One region of the Vibrio japonicus genome, then DNA from elsewhere that is predicted to be linked to it. Evidence: predicted binding sites of a transcription regulator. Region 1 holds the regulator's gene; the other holds the start of a gene.

Evidence for each region. Region 1 encodes CRP, which controls carbon source genes, mostly activating them, when cyclic AMP is high. Its sites were predicted from a motif close to TGTGANNNNNNTCACA; they were not measured.
Region 2: dinG (ATP-dependent DNA helicase DinG) is a predicted target of CRP. The motif match lies at 1,641-1,656, and genes of this name have one in related genera.

Annotation. Positions count from the first base shown of each region.
Region 1 covers NZ_CP102096.1:2,540,240-2,547,758, forward strand. The annotation lists gene NP165_RS12070 (TIGR02444 family protein) at 1-29, shown strand, start outside; gene NP165_RS12075 (hydrolase) at 38-1,015, shown strand; gene NP165_RS12080 (YheU family protein) at 1,047-1,265, shown strand; gene NP165_RS12085 (phosphoribulokinase) at 1,341-2,210, shown strand; gene crp (cAMP-activated global transcriptional regulator CRP) at 2,454-3,086, shown strand; gene NP165_RS12095 (DUF1338 domain-containing protein) at 3,251-4,042, opposite strand; gene astD (succinylglutamate-semialdehyde dehydrogenase) at 4,161-5,618, opposite strand; gene astA (arginine N-succinyltransferase) at 5,634-6,653, opposite strand; gene NP165_RS12110 (aspartate aminotransferase family protein) at 6,751-7,519, opposite strand, start outside.
Region 2 covers NZ_CP102096.1:1,666,531-1,674,049, reverse strand. The annotation lists gene dinG (ATP-dependent DNA helicase DinG) at 1-1,638, opposite strand, end outside; gene NP165_RS07950 (porin) at 2,153-3,142, shown strand; gene NP165_RS07945 (DUF2057 family protein) at 3,273-3,935, shown strand; gene bioA (adenosylmethionine--8-amino-7-oxononanoate transaminase) at 4,008-5,285, opposite strand; gene bioB (biotin synthase BioB) at 5,420-6,472, shown strand; gene bioF (8-amino-7-oxononanoate synthase) at 6,444-7,519, shown strand, end outside.

The DNA.
Region 1 (7,519 bases):
ATCCAATGGACCATATCGTTAACATGTAGGATCGACTATGACCCAATTTGTTGCAGCAACAGGGTTAACGAACCCGCACCTACAAACGCTCGCCCCCCGCTTTATTCGCAAGAAAGCCTTGTTTGAGCCTGTTTGGCAAACGCTCTCAACACCAGACAATGATTTTCTTGATTTAGCCTGGAGTGAAGATTGGCGCACTGAACAAGCCCAAAGCAAACCCATTTTTGTGCTGTTCCATGGCCTCGAAGGTTGTTTTTATAGCCCTTACGCGAACGGCCTGATGCATGCATTTGCTAAAGATGGCTGGTTATCTGTCATGATGCATTTTCGCGGCTGTAGCGGAAAACCCAATAACTTAGCAAGAGCCTATCATTCTGGTGAAGTGGAAGACGCTCGCTTTTTTCTAGAGTATCTGGATGACCTTTTTCCAAATCAAAATAAAGTCGCAGTTGGTATCTCTTTAGGTGGCAATATGCTGGCAAATTACTTAGCTCAGTATAATGCCAAGCCCCTGTTAAACGCGGCCACGATTGTCTCAGCTCCCCTCGATCTTTCGGCTTGTTCACAGCGTATAGAGCAAGGTTTCTCTAAGCTCTACAAATCCTATCTGCTTTCTTCACTGAAGAAAAATGCACTACGGAAGCATCATTTATTGAAAGGTGAGTTGGACCTCTCATACAACAGCATCAAACGTGTTACTAAGCTTTATGAGTTTGATGATTTAATCACGGCCCCGTTGCACGGATTTAAAGATGCTGATGACTATTACCAGAGATGCTCTGGGATTCACCGCTTAAAAGACATTACTCTACCGACCCAAATCATACACGCCAAAGACGACCCATTCATGACGGATGCGGTGATCCCTAAATATGTTCTTCCAGACAACATTGATTACCGGTTGTTTGAGCAAGGCGGACATGTGGGTTTTGTCTCTGGCAGTGCCTTAAAGCCAAGGTTCTGGCTTGAAGAAGCGCTACCGGCCTACTATGAATGCCTGTCAGTTTCGGCATAATACGCGCTCGTCATAAAATTCAGAGGTATTTATGATTATTCCATGGCAACAAATAGCGCCAGACACGTTAGAGAATCTCATCAAAGAGTTTGTCCTGCGCGAAGGGACGGACTATGGAGAACACGAAGTCTCCTTGCAAAATAAGGTTGACCAGATCAAAGCCCAGCTCGAATCGGGTGAAGCCGTGGTGGTGTTCTCCGAACTCCATGAAACCGTTGATATTCAACTAAGGCGACACTTTAAAGAATAGTGTGCAGTGACGTGACCCTAAAGCGTGTTATAGTGGTTTTAATTACAGGTAAGTAACTAACAGACAAGGTTTGTCATGTCAGCAAAACACCCTATTATCGCGGTAACAGGTTCATCTGGTGCCGGTACTACTACGACATCTGAAGCTTTCCGAAAAATGTTCAACATGATGGACGTTAAGCCCGCATGGGTTGAAGGTGACAGCTTCCATCGCTTTACTCGACCAGAAATGGACATAGAGATACGTAAAGCCCGAGACCAAGGGCGGCATATTAGCTATTTTGGACCTCAGGCTAACGACTTCCCCGCATTGGCTGAATTCTTTCGTCAGTATGGCTACGACGGAACCGGACAAGTGCGCCGTTACCTTCATACCTTTGATGAAGCCGTACCGTACAATCAAATGCCCGGAACGTTTACTCCTTGGCAGGAGCTCCCTGAAAACTCTGATGTACTCTTTTACGAAGGGCTTCACGGCGGTGTGGTTGATGGTGACGTCAACGTATCACAGCACGTCGATTTTTTGATTGGTATGGTGCCGATTGTTAACCTAGAGTGGATTCAGAAGTTCGTTCGCGATACGCGTGACCGAGGTCACTCCCGAGAGGCCGTTATGGACTCTATCGTGCGTTCTATGGATGACTACCTCAACTACATTACGCCACAATTTTCTCGGACTCATATTAACTTTCAGCGCGTACCGACTGTCGATACCTCTAACCCGCTAAACGCCAAAGGCATCCCAAGCCTAGATGAAAGCTTCGTGGTCATTCGACTACGCGGTATAACCAACGTGGACTACCCATATCTGCTCGCCATGATAGATGGCTCTTTCATGTCTCGGCATAACACCTTGGTTGTCCCTGGAGGCAAGATGAGCTTTGCGATGGAACTGATTGTCAGACCTATCCTTCAGCAACTCATCGAAACGGGTAAAATTGGCTAAGCGACGTTTCTAAAGCACGATTACTTTTCATACCGTGATCATGTGCACAATTTTGTTTAGGAAATCAGCATGTGTACCCGATTAAAGTCAAGAAATCAGCTTAGAAAAAGGATACTATTTGAAACCGAAACACAAGATAGCTTGCAGCACTTATCAAGTGCTCTTATCCTAGTAAGTCCTAATTTAAGGCTTAGCTAAAACATGGAAAGCGGCAAGCGTACCCTGCAGAGGAAGTGAGATATTATGGTTCTAGGTAAACCTCAAACCGACCCAACATTAGAGTGGTTCCTTTCACACTGTCATATTCATAAGTACCCATCAAAAAGCACGCTGATCCACGCGGGCGAGAAAGCAGAAACTTTGTACTACATTGTTAAAGGTTCTGTTGCAGTACTTATCAAAGACGAAGAAGGTAAGGAAATGATTCTTTCTTACCTAAACCAAGGCGACTTTATCGGTGAACTTGGTCTGTTCGAAGAAGATCAAGAACGTACAGCATGGGTTCGTGCAAAATCTCCTTGTGAAGTCGCGGAAATCTCTTTCAAGAAATTCCGTCAGCTAATTCAAGTTAACCCAGACATTTTGATGCGCCTATCGGCACAGATGGCAAGTCGTCTTCAGGTGACGAGCCAGAAAGTGGGTGACCTAGCGTTCCTAGACGTAACAGGCCGTATCGCTCAAACTCTACTGAACCTAGCAAAACAACCTGATGCGATGACGCACCCAGACGGTATGCAAATCAAGATCACTCGTCAGGAAATTGGACAGATCGTTGGCTGTTCTCGTGAGACAGTAGGCCGTATCCTGAAAATGCTTGAAGAGCAGAACCTAATTTCTGCGCACGGTAAGACAATCGTTGTTTACGGTACTCGTTAATCTCTGATTAACCGAGCAAGAATATAAAAGCCACCAAATGCAAATTTGGTGGCTTTTTCTTTATCCGCCTTCTAAAGAAGGGGGCGACGCCATAACTAAGGCTCGATAGAAGCTATGACGTCTTAAGAACTTGGGTAAGTAACCCTTATTACCAGAGACGTTTGTTAACCGTTGGTGCTTTCGAAGATTTTGTCTGCTGATGCCGCGACAAATCCAGGATAAAGCTCGCCGTTACTCATTGGGTAACGCTTAGCAAACTCGTAAAAGCCGCCCGGTACGATCTCAGTGCCTTCTGTGAACTGTACTGGCACTTTATCTGCCATCGTCGACGATTGCTCTAATAGCACTTCCGGTGAGCCTTTCACTTCGCCACCGAATTCGTTGATATCAAACCCAGCTTGACGAAGGTGATCATTCACCTCTTTGACTTCAGCAAAAGCGTTCAGTTGATTCACACTCACTGTAAAGTGGTTTGCACCGTAACCATGCGCTGCCAGCCATGATGCATATTCGCTCTCTTTTGCCAGAATTTGATAATCGGCAAAGCTAAGATCCCATAAGCGTCCGCCATACAGGAACTCGTGACCTTTTAGCTTATCGGTGTCCAATTGCTCAACGAGCTTAGCTACGATCGCTTGCAGTTCCTCAGAACACTCGTTGACTTTGAGCTCACTGATGAACACTTTTGGCTGTTTCGGATCTGGGTGCTCAAAGTGTTTTGCGACCAGTTTTTTACTTTCAAACTCGTAATCGCCACAAGGCTTATAACCTGCGTCAAGAAACGGTTGAGCTAACGTCGCGATACCCAAAGGCGCTACGTTAAATGTACGTAGAGCGATGTGGTCATTGATCAGTGGTTCATCTTCCTGAAGCAGTTGGTGTACTTGTTCTGCAGAGGGACATAAGCGTTGAATATAGTCATTCCATAACGACTGGAATAAAACATCTGGCGTCATAACGCCTCCTTGTTAAAGGTTGTTTACGGTTATTGGATTATAAAAAAGGCCATCTAATCGACTTGTCCAGAGAATCAATCAGATAGCCTCAAACCTGTGACGTTCTATTTCTTAGTTCTTACAGCTCTACACCCGGGCTTAGCGTCGCTGGAAGCAACGTCTCGCCGCCTTCCATTGAAGCCATTGGGTAGGCACAGTAATCCGCCGCATAGTAAGCACTTGGACGTAAGTTACCTGAAGCGCCCGGACCACCAAATGGTGCATCGCCGCTCGCACCCGTCAACTGACGGTTACGGTTCACAATACCTGCACGGATATGGTCAACGAAGTAATCCCACTCGCTGTCGTCTGTTGATACTAGACCAGCCGATAGACCAAAACGTGTGTCGTTTGCGAGTTCAACCGCCTTATCCAAGCCTTGGTAACGCACAACCTGAAGCAGTGGGCCGAAGTATTCTTCATCTGGCAGATCGGCAATTGGTGTAACGTCGATGATGCCCGGAGTGACAAACGCCGCTTCGCCGCCTTTTGCTTCCAACAAGCTTACTGCACCTAGGCTTTGTAGGTTTGCTTGTGCATCAAGAATAAACTTCGCTGCCGCTTCAGAAATTTGAGGCCCCATAAATGGCGCTGGCTCGGCAAATGGCTGGCCGACACGAATCTTTTTCGTCGCTGCGACTAGCTTATCAACCAACACATCACCCTTTTCGCCCACAGGAACGTATAGACGACGCGCACAAGTACAACGTTGGCCTGCACTGATAAACGCAGATTGAATGATGGTGTAAACCGTCGCGTCTAGGTCGCCGTAATTGTCGGTAATCACCATTGGGTTGTTACCGCCCATTTCTAGCGCCAACATCTTACCCGGTTGCCCAGCAAATTGACGGTGAAGAATGTGCCCTGTATTCGCACTACCCGTAAATAGTAGGCCATCAATACCTTTAGATTCAGCCAACGCAATACCGGTTTCTTTCGCGCCTTGCACTAGGTTAATCACGCCTTTCGGTAGACCTGCTTTTTCCCATAGTTTCATCGCTAGCTCGCCAGTCATTGGCGTTTGCTCAGAGGGTTTAAAGACGACCGTGTTACCCGCCAAAATAGCAGGAACAATGTGACCATTTGGTAAGTGGCCAGGGAAGTTGTACGGGCCGAATACTGCCATAACGCCTAAAGGACGGTGGCGTAGAACAATTTGGTTACCTGCAGCTTCGCGAGTGCTTTCACCGGTACGGTCATGGTAAGCGCGAATAGAAATCGCAATCTTGCCTGCCATCGCTGCCGCTTCAGTGCGGGTTTCCCAAAGCGGCTTACCCGTTTCTTTCGCAATAACTTCAGCGATCTGCTCGCTGTGCTCTTTTACTTGTTCAGCAAAAGCCAAGACAATCGCTTCACGCTCTTCAAAGCTGAGTTTTTTCCAGCTCAAGAATGCGTCGCGGGCAGCCTTCACCGCATCATCAACCTGAGCAGGTGTTGCACTTAGCGCTTCCCAGATAACTTCGCCGTTATATGGGCTTTGTGAATTCATTGGCTCACCTTGTCCGGCAACCCATTCTCCTGCAATCCAATGTGTCATTTATCTGTCCTTAATTTACTGAGCCAACATACGAACAAACTCACCCTCATTCACCTGAAGCGCTTTTGCGACTTCTGGAGATAAGATGACCGATTCAGACTCTTTGTCGTATGCCGCTTTTGCTGCGGTCGCACGGAAGTTTTCAAATGAAGTGTTCGAGATTAAGTAATCCTGCGAGCTTGAATGCTCAGCAATCGTCACCTTCGCACGGAATGAGTGACGTACCGACTCGATATTGCGCAGGTCACATTCCACCGTTGGGCCGCCGTCGAAGATGTCGACGTAGTTACGACAAGTGAAACCTTCTTTTTCTAGCAAGCGAAGCGCTGGCTTAGTGTTCTCATGTACTTTACCAATCACTTCTTGAGCTTCTTTGCTCAGTAAGTTGATGTAGATTGGTAGCTTAGGCATCAGGTCTGCGATGAAACCTTTCGCGCCGATACCTGTTAAGTAATCCGCCATCGTGAAGTCGATCGAGAAGAAGTGCTCTTGTAGCCATTGCCAGAACGGTGAATTGCCGTCGTCGTCAGACACGCCACGCATCTCCGCAAAGATGGTTTTAGAGAAACGGTGCGGGTGCTCTGCCATCATCAAGAAACGACATTTCGACATCAAACGGCCATTCAGACCTTGACGGAACGTTGGACGTAAGAACAGCGTACAAATCTCACTACAACCTGTGTAGTTGTTACCAAACGTCAGTAGCTTCACTACGTTATTCACACCAAGTTTTCTTGAAGAGTGAACAACGGTACTGATGTGGTAAGAGTAGAAAGGTACATCCCAACCGATAGAGGCTTCGATACCCGTACAACCAGCGACTTCGTCAGTTTCACTATCGAAACCCACCATGAGGTAACCTTCGTCACCCGGTTCTGTAACGTCTGGTTTAGCAAAGCTGTATTCTGAGTGTGTAATACGGTTAGTTAACAGTTCTTCGTTAACTGGTAATGATGTAAATCCGTGACCCGATTCCACTGCGCACGTGTGCAGTGAATCATAATCCGACATTGCGATAGGGCGAACAACCAGCATCGATACTCCCTCCTGATGCTAATTAGTTCCTGATAGGATCCGCTAGTCCCCGAAGCATCCACTTCGGGAACCAGAGATTAGGAACTAGAATTTATTGTTATGCGACTAGTGAAGCCAGTGCTTTGTCTAGTCGAGATAATCCTTCTTGGATTTCTTCTTTAGTGATGACAAGTGATGGCGTGAAACGAACAACGTTTGCACCAGCAACCAACACCATCAAACCTTCTTTACCCGCTGCAACCAATACGTCGCGAGCGCGGCCTTGCCACTCATCATTCAGAGCAGCACCCAGAAGCAGGCCTTTACCGCGAACTTCTGTAAAGATTTGGTATTTATCATTTAGTTTAGCTAAGCCGTCGCGGAACAACTCTTCGCGCTCTGCTACGCCTGCTAATGTCTCTGGCTGGCTAACGATATCAACAACTGCTTTTGCAACTGCACACGCGAGTGGGTTACCACCGTAAGTTGTGCCGTGCGTACCCACTTTCAGGTATTGCGCTAGCTCTGTCGTTGTTAGCATTGCGCCAATTGGGAAACCGCCACCTAGTGACTTTGCAGTACTTAGGATATCTGGTGTAACACCTAAACCTTGGTACGCGTAGAAGTGACCAGTACGACCGTTACCTGTTTGAACTTCATCAAAGATAAGCAGCGCATTATGCTTGTCACATAGTTCGCGAACGGTCTGAACGAACTCATCCGTTGGTGAAATGATACCGCCTTCGCCTTGTAGTGGTTCCATCATGATCGCACAAGTACGATCTGAGATATGCTCACGTAGTGCTTCTACATCGTTGTAAGGCAGATGCGTAATATCACCAGGTTTAGGACCAAAGCCATCCGAATATGCCGCTTGACCACCAACC
Region 2 (7,519 bases), 870 kb from region 1:
TGATAGCGCGTCCGCGACTTGATTCATTTGCCAATAGGAAGAAAACAACACTAAGTTCGCTTTTTTATCTTCGATTAGATTTGGCAATATATCAGTCAGATAATCGGTATATTGGGGAGCTTGAGGTTCATATTTCATTTTGGGAACCACAAGTTCCGCTTGATTCTGATAATCAAACGGAGAGGCGAGAGCTAAAAAGCGCACACCATCGTCTGCTTTTTCACTAATACCTGCTTGGCGACAAAAAAAGCTAAACGAATTCAGTGCTCTGATGGTGGCAGAAACTAATACAGCGCCAATGCAACGGCTCCATATTTGCTGATCCAGCTGCCAGCCTACTTCTAATGGGGAAACATTAACCACGAAGTCACTTTCTCGCTCTGGGTCAACTTCTAGCCATCTTGCAAGCGGTGCGCCTTTTTCTCTCAATGGTTCAGCCATCAAATTCCAAACTTGCGCGAGGTTATCCATTCTTTGGATATAAAAGCCAAGCTCAGCCAGTGCAGGCTCTGCCAATCGGTTCGCTAATTCACCATCTTTTACTCGTTCTGAAATTAAATCGGCAATTTTCGCGACCGCCTGAGCACCTTTCTGCGACAGTTTTTTCAGTTCTTTGGACTCTTCTTCCAACCAACTTGGTAATTCACCATTTTCGAATCGATAAATGTTGTCCTCAAAGTGGGCGGGATCAAAACGGGTCGCGAGTTGGGTAAGCGTTGGTATCAGTTGTTGAACAGAATCTTGCAGCTCGTTTCTAAACCTATTAACGCGTTTTTCGTCTGCAAGGTTGGCGAACTTAGTCACAGATTGATTGAGTCGTTCCAACCAACTCGCCGCACCTTTTAAGCTCGCACTTGCTGAAGAGTGGTCGCGGGCGACTTGAGGTAGGTGATGGGCTTCGTCGAAAACATAAATAGTGTTCTCGGGTTCAGGAAGGATAACCCCTCCGCCTAAATCGGCATCCGCCATGACGAGGCTATGGTTTGCAATAATGACATCTGCTTTATCCATCTCTGAGCGCGCCTTTTGAAAAGGACAGTCTCTGTGAGCTGGCATACTTCCGTTACAGCTGTGTTTATCGCTCACTATCATCTGCCAGATTTCATCCGCAATCGGTTTTGGCCATGAGTCCCGATCGCCATCCCATTTACGCTCTGCCAATTTCTTATACATTAATTCCAGCTGTTCGATATCTTTCTTTTTCGGCTTAGTTTCGAACATCGCTAGTTGCCCATTATCTGCGTTTGAAGCAGAAGCAAGCTTTTCGCTGCAACAATAGCGTTGACGGCCTTTTGCAAGAATGATGGAAAACTCTCGGTCAGTAATGCGTCTATATAGAGGCAAATCTTTGTTCACGAGCTGTTCTTGCAGTGCCACTGTCGCAGTTGAAATGACCACTTTACGATTATTGAAGAGAGCAACAGGAATGGCAGCCATTAAATAGGAGAGTGATTTACCTATCCCTGTTCCTGCTTCAGCGACCAGCATACGCGTGGACTTGTGATAATCGCCACAGAGTGTTTTCGCAATTTCAGCAACGAGATAGTTTTGCGCTCGACGAGGAACAAAGTTATCCAGATTAGATTGTAGGTTTTGGTAACTTGAGCGGATAGAACTCTGAATTTTGCTGGCTGTCATAGTGTGATCTCAATAACGGGACGCGGATGATAGCACAATTTGATAAGGGCTACTCAGTTCACGAATTCTAAATTCCGATTGCCAAATATGGATCTCGTTCACAAAAAAAAACTGAACCATCAAAAACTTACAATAATTCCCAAATCTAACAAATATATAGCGACGAATTGCGTGGCTTAATGGTTTTTTATCCTGTTTGTTGTTTTATTTTTCCTTATTTTTAGTTTTAAGTTCCAATTGTGGAATCTTGGCATGATGAGTAGGTGATGGGAATAGTTGAGTGAGGTTGTTCGCAAAATGAACGTGTTTTCATTTAAGTTATTGAAAATAAATGATTTTATGTTTTTTTATTAAATTTTTTTTATTCATTTGACAGTCAACATAATCTTTTGCAATCTAGACCTCGAAATTTAGTGGCGATGATATTTGACCAATAAGAGCCAAAATCATCATCAAAAAACATAAAGGGAACCGGATAAGGATTTCCCAGTTTAAGAAAAGGCAGTGGATTATTATGAAAAAGACTCTAGTAGCTCTTTCAGTACTTGCAGCAGCATCAGCTCAAGCTGGTATCGAAGTTTACAATCAAGATAGCGTTTCAGTTAACCTACACGGTGACATCGAAGTTACTTACCAAAACTCAAAATCCTCAAAATCAATGACTCAACAAATCGAAGACGCTGATTTCGGTTTTGACGTTCGTTACGCAATCAACGATCAAGTGTCTTTCGGTGGTTACTGGGAATTTGATGGTTCTCAATCAAACAACTCTGAAGCTACTAAAAACGGTGATACTTACGTAGCGCTATATACTAAAGACTTTGGTGACATTAAAGTGGGTCGTCTATGTACTGCTATCGATGATGCAGGTATCGGTAACGACTACCAGTTTGGTCTAAACTCGTTCTTTGACGGTCTTGACCTAGCTTGTGCTGACGAAGGTCTTCGTTACGATTACGATAACGGTACTGTTTACGCGACTGTTGGTTACATTCAAAACAAACTTGTAAAAGGCGGCAATACTGCTACTCCAGGTCTAGGTAGCAAAGCAGATGATGAGGCTTACATCGATGGTAAACTAGGTGTTCGCGCTGCAGGCTTTGATTTCACATTGTTTGCTGCAGATACAGAAGTTGTTGATCAGAAGAATCAGGTAGAGAAAGAGTACACTCTACTTGGTCTAGAAGCGCGTTTTTCAGGTGTTGAAAACCTAAACCTATCTGCGGCTTACTACACGCTCGAGGAAAAAACTTCAGGTGTAAGCAGCGATGTTGATACTATGGCTCTTGCTGCTGACTACACCGTGGGAGCATGGGTATTCGGTACTGGTTACTCTGTTTCTGAAGAAGACAAGTCTAATTGGGAAGAAGACGTAGTGTTTGTAAACGCGGGTTACGCGCTAGCACCTAGCACAACTGCTTATGTAGAACTTGCTAAAGTAGATAGTGACGACGTACTATTCAATGAAGACCTAGCCGTTGTTGGTGTTAAAGCAAGCTTCTAATTTTAGCTAAGCTTATAAATTTTATAAAAAGTCACTCGAAAGAGTGACTTTTTTATTTTATGCCCTAATAATTTGTGGCTATCGAGTTCCACATGGCTAGTTGCCTACGCACCAATTTAAGGAAAACACAGTGAAGAAGATTTCAATACTCCTTGCCTCTTTGGTTTCATTTTATTTATCCGCAGCTGAGTTAACGCCAGCTAAGGGTGTCTCTATTCTTTATATTAATGGCCAAGAAGCCGAATCAAAACTGGGTACAAACCCTATAGCAGACGGTTACAACCAAATTGTTATTCGTATGGATAAAGAGGTGGGTCGAGGTAGTGGTGGTAACGTATTTACATCAAAACCGTATGTTCTGGATCTAGAAGTATCAGGTGAGATAATTCAAGTGGTTCACCCAGTCGCGAGAAGTAAGAAAGAAGCTGAAATTGCATTTGAAGATGGGCAACCACAATGGGACATTAGACAAGATGGCAAGCCGCTGCAATATAAGCAGGAAGAGCTTCAGGGGAAGTCTGGACTGTTTCCATATGCGGGGATGGCCGCTTTGCTAGAAAAGCATAACAGCCAAAGGGGCGTCTATTTTAATAATGGGCAACTCATTGATAAACCAGTTGAAGCGAAAATGATTTCGGGAACAGTGGTGGATCCTGCCGTTGATACAACTCAAGCAATGTCACCAACGAAAGTGATGCAATCAAGCAATGCCGAGCAGCTTAAAGCGTGGTACCTCAAATCTTCTGTTGAAGAGCGTAAAGAGTTTCGTCGCTGGATGATTGATCAAGAGTAAAGATTCTATCATTGCTGCATTAGCACGCTGATTATTTAAGATAGGCTTCTTTTTTGAAGCCTATCTCTGGTTTCAGGCGAAACATTCGGGTATTTCTAACGCGTTTTCCACTGCTCCAATAAGATTTTCTATATGCTCTCGTTGACTAATAAACGGTGGCATCATATAGATGAGTTTACCAAATGGCCTTATCCACACGCCATGTTCAACGAAATGCGCTTGGATTTTCTCCATATTGACTGACTTGGTTGACTCCACAACACCAATTGCCCCTAACCACCTTACATCTGCAACAAGCTCATGATTTTTGAGTTTGGGTAACAATTCGGAAAATGCGGCTTCTATCTGACGGGTTTGCTCTTTCCAATCGTTCGCTTCTAACAATTCCATACTCGCTGTTGCGACGGCACACGCGAGGGGATTGCCCATAAAGGTCGGGCCGTGCATAAAACATCCTGCTTCCCCACCACAAACGGTATCAGCAACTTCTTTTGAGGCTAATGTGGCGGACAGCGTCATATAGCCACCCGTGAGTGCTTTGCCGACACATAGGATATCAGGTTGAATTTCGGCATGTTCGCACGCAAACATCTTTCCTGTGCGTCCAAAGCCCGTGGCAATCTCATCCAGAATTAAGAGCAAGCCATATTCGTCGCATAGCTCTCTAACGCCTTTGAGGAAATTCGGGTGATAGATACGCATGCCTCCCGCACCTTGCACGATAGGCTCTAGAATCACTGCGGCTATCTCGTTGTGATGAGCTTCGATTTTGTGCCTGAAATCATCTAAATCCTGAGGGTTCCACTCGTGCCAGTATCCGCTTGTGGGGGACTGAGCAAAGATATGCTCTGGCAAAAAGCCTTTATACAGTGAATGCATGGAGTTATCTGGGTCAGTGACTGACATCGCTGCGAAAGTATCACCATGGTAGCCATCTCTTAACGTCAGAAACTTAGGGCGCGTTTCGCCTTTAGCATGCCAATATTGCAACGCCATCTTTAAGCTCACTTCTACGGCCACCGAACCCGAATCGGCAAGAAACACATGCTCTAAGTTATCTGGAGCGAGGTTAAGCAGCTTTTTACACAGGTTGATGGCAGGAGCATGTGTGATCCCCCCAAACATGATGTGTGACATTTTATCTATTTGGTTATGAGCGGCGTTATTGAGGTGCGGGTGGTTGTATCCGTGAATCGCAGACCACCACGAAGACATACCATCCACTAACTTTTCACCATTTTCTAGTTCAATGAAAACGCCTTCGGCGGATACAACAGGGTAGCAGGTCAGAGGTGTGAGGGTTGACGTGTAGGGATGCCAGATATGACGACGGTCGAACGCGAGATCCATGTGTAATTCCGAAATTTGATTGATTAAAAAATAAACAAATGTAAACATTAGTATTTTTAAAATGTTGACACTATGCATACTGTCAGTAGACTAGCCAGAAATCAATCTAATAACGATCATTAAAAGGAATGCACGTGGAAGTACGTCACAACTGGACTGTTGCAGAAGTTCGTGAGCTTATGGAAAAGCCATTTATGGATCTGCTTTTTGAAGCACAAACAATCCACCGCCAATATCAGCAGCATAACCATGTACAAGTCAGCACACTGCTTTCTATTAAAACAGGCGCTTGCCCTGAAGACTGTAAATACTGCCCCCAAAGTGCTCGCTATCAGACAGATGTAGAAAAAGAACGACTAATGGAAGTCGAGCGAGTGTTAGATGCGGCTCAAAAAGCAAAGAATGCTGGTTCGACTCGCTTTTGTATGGGAGCGGCTTGGAAGAATCCAAAAGAGCGCGACATGCCGCATTTAACGCAAATGATCAAAGGCGTGAAGGAAATGGGCCTAGAGACCTGTATGACGCTGGGGATGCTAACGTCTGAACAAGCGAAATCGCTCTCAGATGCAGGTCTGGACTACTACAACCACAACTTAGATACCTCTCCTGAATTCTACGGCAACATTATCACGACTCGTACATACCAGGATCGACTCGATACACTTTCTCATGTGCGCGATGCAGGGATGAAAATCTGTTCGGGGGGAATTATTGGTATGGGGGAAAGTGCCAATGACCGCGCAGGTTTGTTTGTTGAGCTAGCGAACCTTCCAACTCATCCAGAGAGTGTTCCGATTAATATGCTCGTTAAAGTGAAAGGTACGCCTTTGGAAGAGGTTGATGATGTCGAGCCATTTGATTTTATCCGTTTAATCGCTATTGCTCGTATTATGATGCCGAAATCGGCAGTTCGTCTTTCTGCTGGCCGCGAGAATATGAATGAGCAAATGCAAGCTCTGTGCTTTATGGCGGGTGCGAACTCAGTCTTCTATGGATGCAAGTTGCTAACGACCCCAAACCCTTCTGAAGATAAAGATATGTTGCTGTTTAACAAGCTAGGTATCAACAGTCATCAAGTGTCACAAAAGCCAGACGAAATCGAAGAAAATGATCTTCTTGATCGCGTAGTAGAACGCGTGGCGGCACGTCCAACAAAAGATGATCTTTTCTACGATGCCAGCGTTTAAAGCACGTATAGCTAATGCCCTTGAAGCCAGACGGCAGAAAGGGCTAACCAGGCAGGTGCGCACCATTGAAGGTGGTAATCAGGCCAAGCTTTTCCATCAAAAAGATGGCTATGTGAATTTCTCAAGCAATGATTATCTTGGACTGGCCAACGACAAAGAGTTATCGCTGGCCTGGCAAAAGGGAATTGAGCTGTATGGGAACGGTAGCGGCGCTTCTCCTCTTGTTACAGGATTTAGCCCTGCGCACCAGAACTTAGAAACAGCGCTGTGTGAATGGTTGGGTTTTAGCCGCGCGATACTGTTTAGTTCAGGCTTTTCGGCCAACCAAGCTTTGATATTTGGGCTTTTAGAGAAAGGCGATCTGCTTCTTCAAGATAAACTCAACCATGCGTCACTAATGGAAGCGGGACAGTTGTCTCCCGCGACTATGAAACGTTTTTTACACAATGATCTTAATTCCCTTAAGAAATTGCTGACGCAAGAAGCGCTGGTTATAACTGAAGGTGTCTTCAGTATGGATGGTGACCTTTCACCGCTGGCAGAATTACGCGCAGTCACGAAAGATCATGCTTGGCTGGCGGTTGACGATGCGCACGGTATTGGTGTGCTAGGAGAGCAGGGTCAAGGAAGTTGTCATTATGCCAATATTAAGCCAGATATTTTGATCGTTACTTTTGGCAAAGCATTCGGGTTATCAGGTGCGGCCATTTTATGTAATGAAGAGGTAGGAGATTATTTAACTCAGTTTGCCAGACATCATGTCTACTCGACGGCTATTCCTCCTTCTCAGGCTTACGCGCTCACGCACGCCATTGGCATGATTCAAACGCAGAGTTGGAGACGAGAAAAGCTCGGAGAACTTCAGCACATTTACCGCGAATGTTTCTCGCGATTCGATGGGTACGTTGAAACCGAGACACCAATCAAACCAATTCTTCTCGGAGAGGCCTCACTGGCCATAGATGTCGCGGAGCAACTTAAAAGTAAAGGACATTGGTTGACGGCGATACGGCCTCCGACGGTTCCTAATGGCACAGCAAGGCTACG